2 regions of the Gordonia sp. HS-NH1 genome follow, and region 1 is predicted to be linked to the other one. Evidence: predicted binding sites of a transcription regulator. Region 1 holds the regulator's gene; the other holds the start of a gene.

Region 1 (5,577 bases):
CGTCGACGATCGCCTGTTGTCTCTCCTCGGCGTACACATCGCTCCGATCTGAAGGTTCCAGCCACCCCGCTTGTTGAGGCGTGTGGGATTGGATGTTGTAGTAATTGTGTTTACGCCTGTTTGTGTTGACAAGTCAAGCACTTTTTGTAACGGTGGTCACATCGATAGTCGAGTGAGAGGCAAGACGATGGCGCAGATCCTGACAGGGACCCCGGTGGTCGGCGGACTGGCGCACGGTCCGGCGCTGTGGCCGGGCGAGCGGCCCGATCACTCGCCGGAGACGCTCGGCGTCGGCGTGGAGATCCCCGAGGAGCGCCGCGCCGACGAGGTGACGCGCTTCGCCTCGGCTGCCGGGGCCGTCGCTGCGCGACTGCGCACGCGCGCCTCCCAGAACACCGGGGTGGCCGCGGAGGTGCTCGCGGCGACCGCGGGGCTGGCCGAGGACCGGGGATGGATCGGTTCCGCGACGGCGCTCATCACCAAGGGCGCCTCCGCCGAAGCCGCGGCCGTCGCGGCCACCGAGCAGTTCGCGGCGGTGTTCACCAAACTCGGCGGGCTGATGGCCGAGCGGGTCACCGATCTCAACGACGTCCGCGACCGCGTGCTCGCCGAACTGCTCGGCCTGCCCGAGCCGGGTGTGCCGACACCGCAGGTGCCGTCGGTGCTGCTCGCCGACGATCTTGCGCCCGCCGACACCGCCGGCCTCGACCCGGCGAGCACGATCGCGCTCGTCACCCGATTGGGCGGCCCCACCAGTCACACCGCGATCATCGCGCGGCAGCTGGGGATCCCATGCGTCGTCGCGGTCACTGATCTGGCCGAGATCGAGCCCGGCACAACCGTTCTCGTCGACGGAACAACCGGTCGCATCGAGGTCGAGCCCGATGCGGACACGGCCCGGGCACGCGTCGAGGAGGACCGGCGACGCGCCGAGGTCGTCGCCGGCTGGACGGGTCCGGGGCGCACCGCCGACGGCGTGGGTGTGTCAGTGCTCGCCAATGTCGCCGACGGATCGTCGGCACGGGCCGCGGCCGGACACCCCGTCGAGGGTGTCGGACTCTTCCGCACCGAACTCGCCTTCCTCGAACGCGCAGACGAACCGTCGGTGGACGAGCAGGCCGGGATCTACCGTGAGGTCCTCGGTGCTTTCGACGGGCGGAAGGTGGTGATACGCACCCTCGACGCCGGCTCGGACAAACCGCTCCGCTTCGTGACGCATCCCGACGAGTCCAATCCGGCGCTGGGGGTCCGTGGGGATCGAATCGCCCTGGCGCATCCCGAGATCCGCGCACATCAGCTCGACGCGATCGCGCTGGCCGCCGTCGGCTCGAAGGTCGCGCCGTGGGTCATGGCGCCGATGATCGCCTCGCCGGCGGAGGCGCGGGTGTTCGCCGCGGAGGTCCGGGGTCGGGGTCTGGTCGCGGGGGTCATGATCGAGGTGCCCGCGGCGGCGATCCTCGCCGAGGCCGTGCTCGCGGAGGTGGACTTCGTGTCCATCGGTACCAACGATCTGACGCAGTACACGATGGCGGCCGATCGGATGTCGGCCGATCTCGCCGGGCTGACCGACCCGTGGCAACCCGCCGTGCTCAGCCTGATCGCGGGTGTTGCCGCCGCGGGTGTCCGACAGGGAAAGCCGGTCGGGGTCTGCGGTGAGGCGGCCGCCGATCCGAATCTCGCCTGCGTCCTCGTGGGTCTCGGGGTGACCTCGCTGTCCAGTGCGCCCGCCGCGGCCGCCGCGGTGGGGGCCAGGCTCGGTGCGGTGACCACACAGGACTGCCGTGCTGCCGCCGACGCCGCGCTGGCCACGTCCGATCCTGCCGCGGCGCGCGAAGCGGCCGCGGCAGTGCTCGACCGTTCGGTCGGCGGAGAGGTCAGATTCGCCGCATCACGGTGACGACCTTGCCGAGGATCACGGCGTCGTTGCCCGGGATGGGATCGAACAGTTCGTTGTGCGGCATCAGCCACACGTTGGCGCCCTGACGCTTGAAGGTCTTCACCGTGGCCTCGCCGTCGATCATCGCCGCGACGATGTCGCCGTTGTCGGCGACGTTCTGCTGCCGGACCACCACCCAGTCGCCGTCACAGATGGCCGCGTCGATCATCGATTCGCCCACGACGCGCAGCAGGAACAGCGAGCCCTCGCCGACCAGCTCGCGAGGAAGCGGGAACACGTCCTCGACCGCCTCCTCGGCCAGGATCGGACCACCGGCCGCGATACGACCGAGGACCGGCACGAAGGTCGGCTCGGGTAGTTGACCGGCCGAGGGGGTCTCCGGCGACGGCGGCTCGCTCGGGGCGATGTTGACCGCGCGGGGCCGGTTCGCATCTCGCTTGAGCAGGCCCTTGCGTTCCAGCGTTCGCAGCTGGTGGGCGACCGACGATGTCGAGGCGAGCCCGACCTCGTCGCCGATCTCGCGGATGCTGGGCGGATAACCGCGCTCGCGAACCGAGCGGCGGATCACCTCCAGGACCCCGAGCTGTCGCGGGGTGAGTGAGGCCTCGGCGGCGGCGACGTCGATCGGGGCCTCGTCGTCGACTCCCCGCGCTCGGCCGCGCCTGTCGCCGGTGTCACTCATGTTCAGTTCCTCTCGTCTTCGGAACGTGCAGGTAGATGGCCCGTGGGATGTCCGGTGGGGATGTTCAGCCGGGTCCGAGCCTAGCGGAGTGCGACCCTCACCTCAAACATTTGTTCGATGTGTCGCGAGACTTTGTCGGTGCGCCGTGCTACAAATTCGAACATCAGTGCATCGAACACCTGATCGAAGTTCGAACACCGACAGCACCACACACCACACCAGAAGATCTCACCCAGAGGATCTCGCACCGAACACTCGGAGGGCACCATGCGCACCGACACTCTCGTCGCTCCCGTCCGTACCGACCGTCCCGACACCGTTCGGGCGCGTACCGATCGCGCCGATCGCGTCCGGACCCGTGCCCCGCTGTCCGACGGTCGCCGCCCGGTCGACAACCGGCCGGCAGGCAACCGTCCGGCGGGCGGGTCACCGCTGACCCCGCGTGTCGGCGCCACGAGCTGCGGCTCGGCGGTGGGGTCCAGGGGCCGGGGCCCTCTCGCGCCGGATGCCGCGGTGTTCCGTCGCCGTCGCCGCACCGCGGTGGCGGTCCTCGCCGGCGTCGGGCTGGCGTTCGTCGTGTGGGTGTTCGGCGTCGTCGGCCAGAACTACTCGGACTCGATGACCCCTGCCGCCGTGAGTGCGGAGGTCGTCCACGTGCGCGCGGGGGACTCCCTGAGCACGATCGCCGGCCGGGTGGCGCCGGAGATGCCGCGCGAGATCGTGATCGACGAGATCGTCGCGATGAACGATCTGCCCACGAGTGCGCTGCAGGTGGGCCAGCCCCTGCTCACCCCCCGGTACCGCTGAGGCCGGGCGGTATCCTCGATGTCACAGGGGCCGGCCGAGAAGCGGCGGGGCGCACGGATTCGGTGCGTTCCAGCGTCCCGCGACCTGCGTGAGGACACGATGCGCTGCCCCTTCTGCAAGAACGACGACACCAAGGTCATCGACTCGCGTGTCGCAGACGAAGGGCAGGCCATCCGACGCCGCCGCTCGTGCGTGGAGTGCGGCCGCCGTTTCTCGACCGTGGAGAGCGCCGTGCTCGCCGTGGTCAAACGCAACGGTGTGACCGAGCCGTTCAGTCGCGAGAAGGTGATGCGCGGTGTCCGACGCGCCTGTCAGGGCCGACACGTCGCCGAGGACGCACTCGCCCAGCTCGCCCAGCAGGTGGAGGACACCGTGCGCGCCAGCGGATCGGCCGAGATCCCCAGCAACGAGGTCGGTCTGGCGATCCTGGGTCCGCTCCGCGATCTCGACGAAGTGGCGTACCTGCGGTTCGCCTCGGTGTACCGGTCGTTCGACTCGGTGGAGGATTTCCAGCGCGAGATCGACGACCTGAAGTCGGCGTCCGGCGGGCGGGCCGACACCGTCTCAGCCGAGCCGGTCCAGAGCTCGTAGGACCCGTTTCTCCGAGACGGGAAACGCGGTACCGAGACGCTGGGCGAACAATCCCACGCGTAGTTCCTCGACAAGCCACTGCGCTTCGTCGTCGACGATCGCCCGTCGGTGTTCCGGCACCTGTTCGAGTCGTTGGGCCCACCGTTCGACTACTCGATCGATGACCGCCACACCGGCCTGGTCGCGCGATGCCGACCCGGGCAGCGCCTCCAGACGTGCCTGCGCACCTTCGAGGTAGCGCGGCAGGTTCTCCAGGTGCCGTCGGGCGGTGGCTGCGACGAATCCGTCGAACACGAGGTGGTCGATCTGCTCGGCGACGTCGTCGGCGGCCAGCGAACCGGCGTGCCGGTCGATCGCCGCCCGGACCGGCGCCATTCGTTCGAGCGCCGCGACGGCGAGCGAGAAGTAGTCCGGTGCGGCCTCGGTGATCCGTGGCCGGATACGCTCCAGGAAGCCCGAAAATGCCTGTGGTGAGCGAAGAGCCGTCAGCTCGGCGTCGTCGACGCCGGCGACGGTGTCCCGGATGGCCCGTCGTGTGCAGTCGGCGAGCAGCGCCTCGGTGTCCGCATACGGGCTCTGGCTCAGGGCGAGTCGGGCCGCCGGGCCCAGGGATCCCGCGATTCGCTTGTGCAGCGGTGGTATCGCCAGATCGAGGAGGGCGACGATGCCGCGACGCAGCAGCCGGTCGCGGGTCTCGGGAGTCGCAGCGTCGACGGCGAAGACGCCTCGCGTGCGTCCCTTCTCGTCGGACACCGCGTCGATCGTCGGGTACCTGGTCAGCCGTTGTCCGGCGACGTCGACCGTCTTCTGGTCGGCGAGCGTGCCGATCCCGTCGGCGGTCCAGTTCCGGTACAGCGTGCGTGACACCGTTCTCGGTGCCGCCGGCGTCCGGGTCTGCTGTAGCTCGGACAACGAGTCGGCCCGGGCGATGATCTGTCCGGATCCGTCGGCGACCGCGAAATGCATCCGAAGGTGTGCCGGTACCCGGTCGGTGTCGAAATCGGCTGCGGTGACCGTCATCCCGGTGATCGCGGAGAGTTCGCGAGCGAGCCCCGCGGTCAGCGGTTCCTTGCGCGGGGTGAGCCGGCCGAGGGCCGCCTCGGCGAACCGTTGGGCGGGGGACATGCTCTTGCGCAGCTGTTTCGGCAGGGTCTTGACCAGCGCGGTGGCCAGTTCGGTACGCATCCCGGGGACCGACCAGTCGAAGCCGACCGGGCGGATGTGGGGGAGCAGTGCCTGTGGGATGACGACCGTGACCCCGTCGTCGGGTGCGCCGGGCTCGAACCGGTACCGCAGTTCGAGTCGTGTGTCGCCCTGCTGCCATGCGCCGGGGTAGTCCGTCGGAGCCACCTCGGTGCCACCCGTGACGTCTTCGGGACGCAGGTCGAGCAGATCGGGCTCGGCGCGCCGGGCCTTCTTCCACCAGGTGTCGAAGTGACGTGCGGAGGTGATGTCGGGCGGTAGGCGCCGGTCGTAGAACTCGAAGAGCTGATCCTCGGTGATCACGAGACCGCGGGTGCGCGTGCGGTTCTCGACATCGGTGGCGGCGTCGAGGAGATTGCGGTTGCGCTCGAAGAACCCGTGTTGCGTCCGCCAGTCA
Region 2 (5,577 bases), 140 kb from region 1:
CGGCGAACTCGCCCCCGAACCGCAGCCGACGACCGGGGTGAGCCATGCGCCGAAGGTCGAGGTCGACGACGCGCGGGTCCGGTGGGATCTGCCGGCGCACATCATCGATCGCCTGATCCGCGCATACACCCCCGCGCCCGGGCCGTGGACGAGTCTCGACGAGGCTCGGATCAAGGTCGGGCCGGTGTCGGTCGTCGCGTCGACCGAGGATCCCGGTCTGCCCGATGCGGTGCGGGACGGTGCGCTCGCGCCCGGTGTGCTCGCGGTCACCAAGAAGGCGGTCTTCGTCGGAACCGGTTCGCAGCCGGTCACTCTCGGCACCGTGCAGCCGCCGGGTAAGAAACCCATGCCCGCCGCCGACTGGGCGCGCGGTGCACGGCTGACCGACGGGACGGTCCTGCGATGAGCGGCAAGTTCCGGCAGAAGGATCTCGATCCCGCGCGTGTGGCTGCCCGCGACACCCTGCGCGCGGTGCGTGAACGTGATGCCTACGCCAATCTCGTCCTCCCGAAGATGCTGCGGGACAGGAAAATCGAAGGCCGCGACGCCGCCTTCGCCACCGAACTGGCCTACGGCGCCGCGCGGGCGCAGGGGTTGCTGGACGCAGTGATCTCCGCCGCGGCCCAACGGCCCGTCGCCGACATCGACGGCACTGTCCTCGACGTCCTGCGCCTCGGCACCTATCAGTTGTTGCGGACGAGGGTCGGCGCGCACGCGGCGGTGTCGACGTCGGTGGATCTGGTGCGCGCGGAAAACGGGATGGGGCCGTCGGGCTTCGTGAATGCGGTGCTGCGCAAGGTGTCGCAGAAGGACGAGGACCTGTGGGTGGACGAGCTCGCCCCGTCACCCGCGGACGATCTCATCGGTTACCTCGCCTTCCAGTACGCGCATCCGAGATGGATCGCGGAGGTGTTCCGTGATGCGCTCGGCGGCTCGGCGGGACAACTGCAGGCGGCGCTGGCCGCCGATGACGAGCGACCGCCGGTGCATCTGGTGGCCCGCCCCGGATTCATCACCGCCGAAGAACTCGCCCTCACGAGCGACGGTGAGGTCGGCGACTTCTCCCCGTACTGCGTGTATCTCCCGGGTGGTGATCCCGGTGACGTCGCGGCGATCCGCGAGGGGTACGCGGGCGTGCAGGACGAAGGCAGTCAGCTCGTCGCACGTGCGGTGACCGTGGCCGAGGTCGTCGATGACGGCGGGCGATGGCTCGACATGTGCGCCGGCCCCGGCGGGAAGGCCGCACTCATCGGTTCGCTCGCCGAGATCGACGGTGCCCGGCTCGACGCGGTCGAGGTGTCCGAGCATCGAGCCGGGCTGATCCGCAAGGTCGTGTCCGATCTGCCCGTGACCATCCATGTCGCCGACGCACGGTCGAGCGGACTCGACACCGGTTACGACCGGATTCTGCTCGACGCCCCGTGTTCGGGGCTTGGCTCGCTGCGCCGACGACCCGAATCCCGCTGGCGCCGGACCGCTTCCGACGTCGACGAACTCGTCGTTCTGCAGAAGCAGTTGCTGACCGAGGCCCTACGGTTGGTGAAACCCGGTGGCGTCGTGGTCTATTCGACCTGTTCGCCGCACCCGGCCGAGACCACCGCGGTGGTGGCCGACGTGGTGGCGTCGGTCGACGGCGCGCGCCAGCTCGATGCCCGCCCGCTCGTGACGGTCGGCAAGCTGGGCCCGGATCTGTTGGGCGAGGGCCCCCACGTACAGCTCTGGCCGCATGTCCACGGCACCGACGCCATGTTCCTGGCGGCGTTGACGCGGGACTAGCCGCCAGCTCGCGGTCTATCGGGTCACGGCGCTCGCTCCTGCGTAGTCCGCGACCGCCGGCGGTCCCACCGCCTCGTACTCGAGAATCATCAGATCTCCGGTCGTGGCGTGGTGTTCGGCCAGTCGGAAGCCGGTCCCGACCCTGTTGCGGCCGAACAGCGTTCGCCCGGAGCCCAACAGGGTGGGCGCAACCACGAGGCGCAGGGTGTCCACGACACCCGCCTCGAGAAGCGACGACGCCAGCGTCGCGCTTCCGTGGACCTGCAGCTCACGGTCGGAGTCTGTGCGCAGGTCCCGTATCGCGCCGATCGGGTCGTCGACCAGCAGTGTCGCCGGCTGCCATGCCAGATCAGTCTCGGTGAGTGAGCGGCTCACCACATACTTCGGCAGTCCGTTCATCCGCACCATGAACGGGTCGTCGGGATCGGTGATCGCGGGCCAGTCGCGGGCGAACGCCTCATAGGTGCGCCGTCCGAGAAGTAGCCCGTCGGCGAGATCGAGCCACCGCGACGCCTGGCGGATGAACTGCTCGTCCATGTGAGGCACCAGCCAACCGCCCGCGAGGAATCCGTTCGAGGTGTCCTCGTCGGTGGCACCGGGACCCTGGGTGACCCCGTCGAGTGTGATGAACTGCGTGATGGTGATCTTCACTGTGAGACTTCGCGTTCCACGAGCTCGGCAAGTGCGGCGGTGACCGAACCCCAGCCGTCGTAGAAGCCGAGTTCGTCGTGGCGGTCACGGTCAGACGGACTGCGATGGCGCACCACGACGTTGTACTCGGTTCCGTCCGCATGCTCGGCGAACGTGATCTCTGCGGTCATGGCGACGGGTGCTGGTTCGGCGGGACGCCACGAACTGTCGACGGCATTGGTGAACACCAGACGCTCGCGCACGTCCGCAACGAGGAAGACGGCATCCATGTGCGGGACGAAAGTGGTTCCGTCCTCGCTCATCCGGGTCACGAGCGCACCGCCGGGCGCGGGCTCGAGGCGGTCGACACGGGTGACCGTGGGGGCCGGAGTCCACCACTTGGCAAACTGATCGGGTTGAGTCCACGCGTCCCAGATACGTTGTCGCGGAGCGCGGATCACCCGGTGCAGGGTGAGGTCCAGTTCGGGGTCGATCATCATGTCTCCTCGGTGTCGGTGTCGGTGTCGGTGACGAAGTGTTCGAGTCGGTCGGTGCGTTCGGTCCAGACGGTCCGCTGATGGTCCAGCCAGGTGGACAACCGACGTAGACGGCGTCGGTCGAGCGTGCACATACGCGTGCGGCCCACCTTCTTGGTCAGAACCAGCCCGCTGTCCTCCAGTACGCGTAGGTGTTTCATGAAGGACGGCAGAGTGATGGGGAAGGGGTGGGCGAGTTCGCCGACGCTCGCCGGTCCGTGCCCCAGCCGCTCGACGACGGCGCGGCGCGTCGGGTCGGAGAGCGCGCCGAAGATGTCGTCCAAAGGGGCCGTACTATGTGCCATATGGCTAAGTGTTGCAGATCCCGTCACTGATCTCAATGGCTAAGTGAAAATATCTTTGGATGTGCTGTGGAAAGTGCCTCCTGAAACGCGCATACTTCGGTACTATCGAATGTATGAACGAGGCTAGGCCGGACACAAAGTCCTCCTTGGGAACCGACCATCTGCGATCGATCGTTGATGGTATGTCGGTGATGCCGGTTGGCCTCGACGAAGCGGAATCGGTAAGCCGACTCACTCTCCTCGAGGAGATCAAGTCGGCGTGCACGGCGGCTCAGGTGCGTGAGACGGCAAACCTCGACGACCTGCGTGCAGCGGATGAAGCCTCACGGAACATCCCAGAGCGCAGACGTGGTCGTGGACTGGCCGCCGAAGTGGGTTTGGCGCGGAAGGTTTCGCCGCGCAAGGGAAGCCAGTGCCTCGGGTTCGCCCGTGCGCTGGCGCACGAGATGCCGCATACCCTGGCGGCACTCACCACAGGAGTCCTCACGGAGTGGCGGGCGACGATCTTGGTGCGTGAGACCGCATACCTGACACGCGAATCGCGTGAAGAGATCGACCGTCGGATCTGCGGTGATCCCGTGGCGGTGGTCGGCGTGTCCGATCGTGAGATCGAGGTGCTGGCCAAGTCTCATGCCTATGGGTTGGAACCTGAAGCGGTCGTGGCTCGGAAGGCCAAGGCGGAGAAGGACCGTCACGTTACCGTCCGGCCTGCGCCCGACCTGATGACGCAGTTCTCGGCGCTTCTGCCGATGACAGACGGGATCGCGGTGTACGCCGCGCTCAAGAAGCACGCTGACGCCGTGTGCGGTTCCGATGACCGCTCGCATGCAGAAGTCATGGCCGACACTCTCGTGGAGCGTGTCACCGGTCGCTCGATTGCCGAGCCGACGCCGATCGCGCTGAATCTTGTTATGTCCGAGCAATCTCTGTTGGGTTTCGACGACTCGGCTGCGGACGTCCCCGGGTATGGACCCATCCCGGCGACCGTCGCGCGGCACCTGGTTGCCGATTCGGTGACACCTGGGGGCGAGACAGCGTCGACACTTCGCCGCCTGTATGCGCGACCGTCGGATGGATCGCTGGTGACGATGGAATCGCGATCGCGTGTCTTCCCGCCTTCACTCGCCGGTTACATCCGCCTGCGTGATCAACGATGCCGGACCCCGTACTGCGGTGCGCCGGTCGCCGAGATCGACCACGCCAGACCGCACCGTCGCAACGGCCCGACCAGCGCGGTCAACGCCGACGGAACGTGCGTGACCCACAACCGCGCCAAGGAGGCTCCCGGGTGGTTCTACGACGTCAGAGTCGTCGACGGGGTGCGCGTGATCGACGTGATCACCCCGACCGAGGCCCGACATCGGAGCGTGCCTCCGCCTGCGATCGGACACACGCCGGCAGCGCGGAGTGGTGTCGAGACTCGGCTGATCCAGATACTGGCCGCCTCCTGAGTGTGGATGACCGACGCACGGTGGGGCCGAGTCGTACTAAGTTGTTCGTCGTGGCGGTGTGCCACGACGAGGATTGCTGCAAACTCGGGGGTTTGTATGGCTGAGCGCTTTGGTGTCGAGGAACTGGGTGTCATCACGGGCGTCGGAGATGCGCTGGCTCGGTGTTCCTCGGAGACGCGCGCCCTGTGGACCGGGAAGTCCGCTTTCGGCGACGCCTCGAACGCGATGCCGGCCTCGGCCATCGGGGCTGCGTGCGCCGGCAAGGACGAGACCGTCCGGTCGCTGCTCGGCCGGGCGGCGGCGAGGATGGACCTGGTGTCGCAGACCTGCTACCAGGCAGCCGGCGAAGTCGCCGACACGGAGGAGTCGCTCGCCAGTGGTTTCCGCGCGATCAGCGAATTCTGATGTCGCGTCCATCGCGTTCCATCGTCAACGGCTGGGACCTGATGTCTCTCGATGCTGCGGCCAGTGCGCTCGATACGGCGGTGAATGACCTGGGGAGTCTGACCCAGCGGATGGCCGAAGCGCCGATGAGAGCCGGCGATTCCAGAGGATGGGTGGGGGCCTCCCAACTCGGGTGTGAGAGCCGCACCGACTCGGATCGAGCCGAGATCAACAAACTGGGGGCCGACCTCACGCACGCCGCCAACGTCTTGCGAAACACGTCGGCCGCGATCAGTCCGAATCGCACCACGGCGCTGGTCCGCGCGCTCGGCCTGGAACGCGACAAGTTCAGCGTTGCCGACGACTGGACGGTGCGCGACACCCGCGACTATGCGGCCGAGCTGAAGGGCGTGGAGGCGGGCAGCGCAACGGAGCGCGCGATTCTCGACGCTCAGGCCGCCCGAGCGGAGGAGGCGAAGACGGCGACGCTGTCGC

What was found. The regulator LexA, encoded in region 1, represses DNA repair genes until DNA is damaged. The targets are predictions, from matches to a motif close to CGAACANNTGTTCG.
Region 2: the regulator LexA is predicted to act here: its motif matches at 3,354-3,367, upstream of AMD30_RS02550 (DUF222 domain-containing protein).

Annotation. Positions count from the first base shown of each region.
Region 1 is NZ_LIYC01000002.1:300,983-306,559, reverse strand. Features, by position in the region: gene AMD30_RS03225 (DeoR/GlpR family DNA-binding transcription regulator) at 1-37, opposite strand, end outside; gene AMD30_RS03220 (phosphoenolpyruvate--protein phosphotransferase) at 188-1,897, shown strand; gene lexA (transcriptional repressor LexA) at 1,875-2,579, opposite strand; gene AMD30_RS03205 (LysM peptidoglycan-binding domain-containing protein) at 2,847-3,386, shown strand; gene nrdR (transcriptional regulator NrdR) at 3,486-3,977, shown strand; gene hrpA (ATP-dependent RNA helicase HrpA) at 3,951-5,577, opposite strand, start outside.
Region 2 is NZ_LIYC01000002.1:160,318-165,894, reverse strand. Features, by position in the region: gene fmt (methionyl-tRNA formyltransferase) at 1-406, shown strand, start outside; gene AMD30_RS02570 (RsmB/NOP family class I SAM-dependent RNA methyltransferase) at 403-1,776, shown strand; gene AMD30_RS02565 (dihydrofolate reductase family protein) at 1,792-2,427, opposite strand; gene AMD30_RS02560 (SRPBCC domain-containing protein) at 2,424-2,903, opposite strand; gene AMD30_RS02555 (ArsR/SmtB family transcription factor) at 2,903-3,247, opposite strand; gene AMD30_RS02550 (DUF222 domain-containing protein) at 3,439-4,698, shown strand; gene AMD30_RS02545 (hypothetical protein) at 4,795-5,103, shown strand; gene AMD30_RS02540 (TPR repeat region-containing protein) at 5,103-5,577, shown strand, end outside.